2 regions of the Rhizobium sp. RAF36 genome follow, and region 1 is predicted to be linked to the other one. Evidence: predicted binding sites of a transcription regulator. Region 1 holds the regulator's gene; the other holds the start of a gene.

Region 1 (4,360 bases):
GGCCGTCCGGCCATGCAAGGCAGAGAACGCTGACGAAGCGGGCCGTGCGCTGCTCGGGCTTTGCCGCACCAGCTGTCTCGAGTGCCGTCTCGACCTTCTGCATCGCCATTGCGAAATCGCGGGTGCCATCGGCGGTCTCGGCCCAATTGGCCGTATAGACGCCGGGATCGCCACCGAGCGCATCGACCACCAGACCGGAATCATCAGACAGCGCCGGCATGTTGGCAGCGCTGGCGGAGGCAAGCGCCTTGATTTTCGCGTTCTCTTCGAAGGTCGTGCCGGTCTCGTCAGGCTCGACGAAATTGAGCTCGGCTGCCGACTTGGCTGTGAAACCCAGCGGGCCGATCAGGTCCTGGATTTCGCGGATCTTGCCGGCGTTGTGGCTGGCGACAATGATGGTCTTGGTGTCGAGCTTGCGCATTCTGTTTCCTATTCGATGCCCCAGATACGGGCTTCGGCGCATTCCAGGCTGTTGCTTTCCGGATCGCGAAAGTAGATCGAGCGGCCGCCATTCGGCCAGTGAACTTCGGATTCGATGGCGATGCCCGCCGCCGTCAGCCGGGCGGCCATAGCATCGATATTCCCGGCCGAAACGCGGAAGCAGGCGTGGCCCGCTCCCTTGGTGCCGTGCGGCGGAACCTGAAGCGCGCCCGGCGCCGGTGGCTTGACCGTCTCGTCCGGGTTGAAGATCAGCAACACCCCAGGACCGCACCGAAAGAAGACATGCCGGTTGGCAGCCCGCGTGATCTTGGAAAGACCGAGAATGCCTTCATAGAAAGCTTCGGCTCTATCCAGGTCCTTCGCGTAAAGCGCCGTTTCCAGCATGCCCTCAAGCATGTCGTTCACCCGGCGATTGCCTGCTTCTGCAGTTCCACGAGTTCGGCAATGCCGTTCTTTGCGAGGCCCATCAGCGATGCGAATTCGGCTTCGCTGAACGGCGTGCCTTCGGCCGTGCCCTGAATTTCGACGATGCTGCCGGCACCCGTCATGACGAAGTTAGCATCGGTTTCGGCCGAGGAATCTTCGATATAGTCGAGGTCGATGACCGGCTGGCTGGCGAAGATACCGCAGGAGATGGCCGCGACGTGATCCTTGAGAACACGATCGACCTTGATCATGTTGCGGCTTTCCATCCACTTCAGGCAGTCATAAAGCGCGATCCAGCCACCGGTGATCGAGGCCGTGCGCGTGCCGCCGTCGGCCTGGATGACGTCGCAGTCGATGGTGATCTGGCGCTCGCCGAGCGCAGTGAGGTCAACGACGGCCCGCAGCGAGCGGCCGATCAGGCGCTGGATTTCCTGCGTGCGGCCGCCCTGCTTGCCGGTCGCCGCTTCACGCTTCATGCGCTCGCCCGTGGCGCGCGGCAGCATGCCGTATTCGGATGTGACCCAGCCCTTGCCGGTGTTGCGCAGCCACGGCGGCGTCTTTTCTTCGAGGCTTGCCGTGCACAGCACATGCGTGTCGCCGAATTTCACGAGACAGGAGCCTTCGGCGTGCTTGGAAAAGTTGCGCTCGAAGCTGACCTTGCGCATCTGGTCGGTTTTTCTGCCTGACGGCCGCATTCTCTGTCTCCTGATGCATGAGCCGTTAGGCCGCGAGTGGCGGCACGGCATGATCATGCGTTGTTTCGTGATGCTGCCCCGCTTCTACGATTGGCCGCGGTCATTTGCAAATTCCCTTTTGCCACGCGGGCGAGATTGATTATATTTTGCAGATTGTCATCAGCGTGGGTGTTTCAGAATTCATGGGCTTCAGATCTACGTCGGTTTCGGATGCCGTTGCTGCGCTGGATGAACGCTCGAAGGAAATCTTCCGCCGTATCGTCGAAGGCTATCTGGAAAACGGTGAGCCGCTCGGCTCGCGTAATCTTTCCCGTATTCTTCCAATGTCGCTGTCTCCGGCCTCGGTGCGCAATGTGATGAGCGATCTGGAGGAACTGGGGCTCATCTACTCGCCGCATATCAGCGCTGGGCGTCTGCCGACCCAGGTCGGGCTCCGGTTCTTCGTGGATGCTTTCATGCAGGTCGGTGACCTCTCGGCCGAAGAGCGCGCCAGCATCGATCGTCAGGTGCGCGCCGAAAGCCGCGACAATCCGGTGGAATCGATGATGAACGAGGCAAGCCGGATGCTGTCGGGGATCTCCCGCGGCGCCGGCCTGGTGATCACATCGAAGAACGATCCGGTGCTGAAGCATGTCGAATTCATCCGTCTGGAGCCGACGAAGGCACTCGCGGTTCTGGTCGGCGAACATGATCAGGTCGAAAACCGGATCATCGAGCTTCCGGCGGGCGTGACGTCGTCGCAGCTGACCGAAGCCGCCAACTTCCTCAACGCCCACATGACCGGCCAGACGCTGCCGGAATTGCGCAAGCAGCTCGACCGGCTGAAAACGGATGTGCGCCACGAGCTCGACGCCTTGTCGCGCGACCTGGTGGAGCGCGGCATTGCCGTCTGGTCCGGCAGCCCGGATGAAGGTAAGCCTGCGCAGCTGATCATCCGCGGTCGTGCCAACCTGCTCGAGGGGCTGGACAGTGCCGGTGATCTCGACCGCCTGCGCATGCTCTTCGACGATCTGGAGAAGAAGGACAGCCTGATCGAGCTGTTGAATCTGGCGGAAAGCGGTCCGGGCGTCCGCATTTTCATCGGTTCCGAAAACAAGCTCTTCTCGCTCTCCGGCTCTTCGTTGATCGTCGCGCCCTATCGTGACGACGACGACCGGATCGTCGGGGCGGTCGGCGTCATCGGTCCGACCCGGCTGAATTACTCTCGTATCGTGCCGATGGTCGATTATACCGCCCAGCTGATTTCCCGCCTGTCGCGCGGGTCGCTCTGAAAAAGCCGGAATTTCCGGTTCTTTGTCACGCAGACTTGATTTTTTGCGGTCAAAGCTCGATATCGGGCGCATCCCGAAAGAACCCTTTACCCGGAGACCGTCATGACTGACGAAACGACGAAAAACGGACCTGAGGCTGTTGCGGCTGACGCTGCTGCGGACGCAGCCGCAAACGTCGAGAATGAAGCGGCCGCTGAGGCATCGTCCCAGCCGGATCCGTTGGAACTCGTGAAGGCAGAAAATGCCGAGCTGCGCGACCGCTATCTGCGCCTCGCCGCAGAGATGGACAACCTGCGCCGCCGCACCGAGCGTGAAGTGAAGGACGCGAAGTCCTATTCCGTTGCCGGTTTCGCGCGCGACATGCTCGCCGTATCCGACAACTTGCGCCGGGCGCTCGATGCCATTCCGGCCGAAGCCAAGGCTGCGGGCGAGGCCGGGCTGACGACCCTGATCGAAGGTGTCGAGATGACCGAGCGCTCCATGCTCTCTACGCTCGAGCGCCATGGCGTTCGCCAGCTCGATCCTGTCGGCCAGAAGTTCGACCCGAACTTCCATCAGGCGATGTTCGAAGTGCCGAACACGGAAGTTCCGAACAACACCGTCGTCCAGGTGGTGCAGGCCGGCTTCACGATCGGCGAGCGCGTGCTGCGCCCGGCCATGGTCGGCGTCGCCAAGGGCGGTCCGAAGCCCGAGGCAGAGACGGCCAATTCCTATCTGGATCAGAAGGACGCATAACGAAAAAGGGCCGCTGAGAAGCGGCCCTTTTCTTTTGGTCTTTGTTCTTGCTCAGATGCGGGCGAAACGCTCGATCAGCAGATCGAAGAAACCATCGGCATCGACGAAGCGCATGACCTTTGCATTGCGCTTGCGGTCGGTCACGTGCCACCAGTCGACGACGGTCATTCCGACCGTCAGCTCGGATTTCACCTCGATCTCGACATTGCACTCGCGGCCTTTGAAGAGCTCGGGCTTCAGCAGGTAGGCAACGACGGTCGGGTCGTGCAGCGGGCCGCCGTCGGAACCGTATTTCTCGATATCGAAGCGCTCGAAGAACTCCAGCATCTCTACCATCGCCTGCGCTGGCGCGGTGCCGAGATCGGCCATGCGCTTGACGCGGTCCTTGCGGGTCAGCAGCTGGTGCGTCACGTCGAGCGGCATCATCACCACGGGCACGCCGGAACGGAAGACGATATCGGCCGCTTCGGGGTCGACGTAGATGTTGAATTCGGCGGCCGGCGTGATGTTGCCGCCCTCGAAGAAGCCGCCGCCCATCATGACAAGCTCGCGGACGCGCGCAACGATGTCAGGCGCCTTCTGGAAAGCGAGGCCGATATTGGTGAGAGGGCCGAGCGTGCAGAGCGTCACGCTGCCTTCGGGCTCGCGGCGCAGCGTCTCGATGATGAAATCGACGGAATGCTGTGGCTGCAGCTGCATGGTCGGCTCCGGCAGCGTCGGGCCGTCGAGGCCGGTCTTGCCGTGGACGTGTTCGGCGGTGACGAGTTTGCGGGCGATCGGCTTGTCGGCGCC
Region 2 (4,360 bases), 390 kb from region 1:
GCAGGCCATCGAAGTTGCCGATGGCGATCACCCCGCCCTTCAGGTGGGCTGGCAGCGGTTCACGGGTTTCGTTGCGGTGAAAGACGGTCATCGGTGGGCTTCTTCTTATGCGAGACGCGGCATCCACCACTTGGGCGCTGCCTTTTCACGCTCGAGATAGGCGTGCAGGATCGCCTCGTCCGTCTCGCCGTTCAGCGTGTATTCCTTGGCGTGGATGCCGCCGCTGATATAGAGAAGGTCGAGGCCGTAATCGAGAGCGCCGCGCACATCGGTCGGCATGCCATCGCCGATGGCGAGGATGCGGCTTTTCGGGAAGTCGCCGCGCAGTTCCTTCGCCGTTTCCAGCACGGCTTCATAGATCGGCGTATGCGGCTTGCCGGCAATGCGGGTGGCGCCGCCGAGCTGGTTGTAATAGGCGGCCATGGCGCCGGCGCAGGGGATCATCTTGTGACCGCGCTCGACGACCAGATCCGGGTTGGCGCAGATCATCGGCACGTTTCGCGACTGAAGTTCCTTCAGCATTTCCGTGTAATCTTCCGGTACTTCCTTCTCGTCATCGAAGAAGCCGGTGCAGACGACGGACTCTGCTTCCGCCGCATCGACGCGCTCGACGCCGAGGCCTTCGATGATGGCGATGTCGCGCTCGGGGCCGAGCAGGAAGACCTTCTTCGGGCCTTCGGCGATCAGGCCGCGGGTGACGTCGCCGGACGTAATGATCCGGTCATAGGCGCCGTCCTGGATGCCGATATGGCGGAGCTGATCGACGACCAGAGGCGCGATGCGCGGCGAATTGGTGATCAGAACGACGGTCAGGCCTTCGCCGCGGGCGGCTTCGAGGGCGGCAGCCGCCTTCGGGAAGGGATCGACGCCATTGTGCAGGACGCCCCAGACATCGCAGAACACCGCGTCATACTGGCTGGTGATTTCTGCAAAACTTCCGATGCGCTTGGCCATTCCGATATCCCATTTGCGTTCAGTCAGGCGTGACATTGCAAAGGCCCGGCGGGATGGCAAGGTTTTTTCGCCCCGGCAGCGCAAAAACAGCCGGATGCGCTAGAGAAGCAGCTCGACGCCGCGCACAGCCAGCCCGGCTGTAGCCGCGAAGCCGAGAATGCTGACGATGCCGAGCTTGAAGCGGAAAAGCATGATGCAGGCAGCCACGAAGATCAGCGCCGCGGCAATGTTCAAACTGCTCCAGACCGGCCAGGCGAGGCTGACGAGCGGCAGGCCGGTGGCGCGGGAGAGAAGCGCGATATTGCCGACATCGGCAAAGAGAACATGCAGGCCAAACCAGAGGGCCAGATTGAGGATGACGCCGACGACGGCGGCAGTGATCGCCGACAGGGCCGCCGACAATATCTTGTTCTGGCGGAGCTTCTCCACATAGGGCGCACCGGCGAAGATCCAGATGAAGCTCGGCACGAAGGTTGCCCAGGCGGCGAGGCTGGCGCCGATCACGCCGCCGAACAGCGGATCGATGCCGAGCGCATTGCGGAAACCGGCCATGAAGCCGACGAAACAGAGGACAAGCACCAGCGGACCCGGCGTCGTCTCGGCCAGCGCAAGACCATCCAGCATCTCGCCGGGGCGCAGCCAGGCATAATGCTCCACCGCTACCTGCGCGACATAGGAGAGCACGGCATAGGCGCCGCCGAAGGTGACGACCGCCATCTTGGAGAAGAAGACGAAGACGGCGGCGAAGACATTGGTCTCGCCACTCAGCGCCTCGGCAATCAGATCCTGCGGACCATGAATCTCGCGGACGATCAGCAGCGGAAACTGCCAGACGATCACCCAGAAAGCGAGGATCAGGAACGGCCTGGCGATATTTCGGCTGGTCAGCCCTGACAGCATTTCCCTGGCGGGCTTCGAGGCTTCGGCTGGCGCCACGCCCTCCACCTTTCTCCTGCGGCGCTCGACGAGGAAGCCGGCAATGCCTGCAGCAAGGACGACGAGCGGGAACGGCAGATTGAGCAGGAAGAGCGCCACGAAAGAGGCAGCAGCCACATAATAGTGAAAGCGCGATTTCAGCGCCCGGCCGGCCACCCGCATCAGCGCTTCGATGACGACGGCGAGCACGGCCGCCTTGAGGCCGAAGAACAGAGCGAGCAGCCACTCGGCATTCTGGAAATAGGCATAGAGACCGGAGAGGACCAGGATGACCAGAAAGCCCGGCAAGATGAAGAGAAGGCCGGCGACGATGCCGCCGCGCACGCCATGCATCAGCCAGCCGATATAGGTGGCAAGCTGCTGGGCCTCGGGGCCTGGCAACAGCATGCAATAATTCAAGGCATGCAGAAAACGGTCTTCGGAAATCCAGCGCTTTTCCTCGACCACGGTCTTGTGCATCAGGGCGATCTGCCCGGCAGGACCGCCGAAGCTCAGACAGCCGATACGCGCCCAGACGGCAAATGCCTCGGAAAAAGCAGGCCGTGGCAGGGGCTCGGCAACCACGTCAGACAAATCCCCTCACCTCTCCACAATTCCGGCGCAAAAATCCGTGAATGGTTTCCTTGACTCTTTCTGGAGCCATCCCTAAATGCACGTCGCTAGCACTCCTCAACGGAGAGTGCTAACATTCATCCATGTGGACCCCGGTCCGCGAATGTCATTTGATCGAGGGATTAGACAATGGCAAGCACCAACTTCCGCCCCCTTCACGATCGCGTCGTTGTTCGCCGCGTTGAGTCCGAAGAAAAGACCAAGGGTGGCATCATCATCCCGGACACCGCCAAGGAAAAGCCGCAGGAAGGCGAAATCGTCGCCGTCGGTTCGGGCGCTCGTGACGAGTCCGGCAAGGTCGTCGCTCTCGACGTCAAGGCTGGCGACCGCGTTCTGTTCGGCAAGTGGTCGGGCACCGAAGTCAAGATCAACGGCGAAGACCTTCTGATCATGAAGGAAGCCGACATCATGGGCATCATCGGCTGATCAGCCGGTTATCCCGTTCAGATTATCGCTGACACCCCTTTTCAGGAGTTCTCAAAATGGCAGCTAAAGAAGTAAAGTTCGGCCGCTCTGCGCGCGAAAAGATGCTGCGCGGCGTCGACATCCTCGCTGACGCAGTGCAGGTCACCCTCGGTCCGAAGGGCCGTAACGTCGTTATCGACAAGTCCTTCGGCGCTCCGCGCATCACCAAGGACGGTGTTTCGGTCGCCAAGGAAATCGAACTCGAAGACAAGTTCGAAAACATGGGCGCCCAGATGGTCCGCGAAGTTGCTTCGAAGACCAACGACATCGCCGGCGACGGCACCACGACGGCAACCGTTCTGGCCCGCGCTATCGTTCGTGAAGGCGCAAAGGCTGTTGCAGCCGGCATGAACCCGATGGACCTGAAGCGCGGTATCGACCTCGCTGTTGCAGAAGTCGTCAAGGACCTGCAGGCGAAGGCCAAGAAGATCTCCACCTCGGCTGAAGTTGCCCAGGTCGGCACGATCTCCGCAAACGGCGACAAGCAGGTTGGCGAAGACATCGCTGAAGCCATGCAGAAGGTCGGCAACGAAGGTGTTATCACCGTCGAAGAAGCCAAGACCGCTGAAACCGAACTCGAAGTCGTCGAAGGCATGCAGTTCGACCGCGGCTACCTCAGCCCGTACTTCGTGACCAACCCGGAAAAGATGATCGCCGACCTCGACGACGCTTACATTCTCCTCCACGAGAAGAAGCTCTCGAACCTGCAGGCGATGCTCCCGGTTCTCGAAGCCGTCGTTCAGACCGGCAAGCCGCTCCTCATCATCGCTGAAGACGTCGAAGGCGAAGCTCTTGCTACGCTCGTCGTCAACAAGCTGCGTGGCGGCCTGAAGATCGCTGCCGTCAAGGCTCCTGGCTTCGGCGACCGCCGCAAGGCCATGCTGGAAGACATCGCTATCCTCACGGGCGGCACTGTCATCTCCGAAGACCTCGGCATCAAGCTCGAATCCGTAACGCTCGACATGCTCGGCCGTTCGAAGAAGGTTTCGATCTCCAAGGAAAACACCACGATCGTCGATGGCGCAGGCGCCAAGTCCGACATCGAAGGCCGCGTTGCACAGATCAAGGCTCAGATCGAAGAAACCTCTTCCGATTATGACCGCGAAAAGCTGCAGGAGCGCCTTGCCAAGCTCGCTGGCGGCGTTGCCGTCATCCGCGTTGGCGGCTCCACGGAAATCGAAGTCAAGGAAAAGAAGGACCGCATCGACGACGCTCTGAACGCGACGCGCGCTGCTGTTCAGGAAGGTATCGTCCCCGGCGGCGGTATCGCTCTGCTCCGTTCCTCGACGAAGATCACTGCCAAGGGCGTGAACGACGACCAGGAAGCTGGCGTCAACATCGTCCGCAAGGCTCTTCAGTCGCTGGTTCGCCAGATCGCTGAGAACGCTGGTGA

The links. Region 1 encodes HrcA, which represses chaperone genes, less so after heat shock. Its sites were predicted from a motif close to GTTAGCACTCNCNNNNNGNGAGTGCTAAC; they were not measured.
Region 2: a site for HrcA is predicted at 2,549-2,577, ahead of groES (co-chaperone GroES). Genes of this name have one in related genera too.

What each region holds. Positions count from the first base shown of each region.
Region 1 covers NZ_JBFREC010000002.1:302,667-307,026, forward strand. Annotated here, with positions in the region: gene rdgB (RdgB/HAM1 family non-canonical purine NTP pyrophosphatase) at 1-421, opposite strand, end outside; gene AB4Z25_RS07405 (VOC family protein) at 430-846, opposite strand; gene rph (ribonuclease PH) at 843-1,562, opposite strand; gene hrcA (heat-inducible transcriptional repressor HrcA) at 1,745-2,833, shown strand; gene grpE (nucleotide exchange factor GrpE) at 2,936-3,568, shown strand; gene AB4Z25_RS07425 (nucleoside hydrolase) at 3,620-4,360, opposite strand, start outside.
Region 2 covers NZ_JBFREC010000002.1:696,433-700,792, reverse strand. Annotated here, with positions in the region: gene AB4Z25_RS09405 (bifunctional riboflavin kinase/FAD synthetase) at 1-91, opposite strand, end outside; gene AB4Z25_RS09400 (TIGR01459 family HAD-type hydrolase) at 106-954, opposite strand; gene chrA (chromate efflux transporter) at 1,054-2,463, opposite strand; gene groES (co-chaperone GroES) at 2,632-2,928, shown strand; gene groL (chaperonin GroEL) at 2,985-4,360, shown strand, end outside.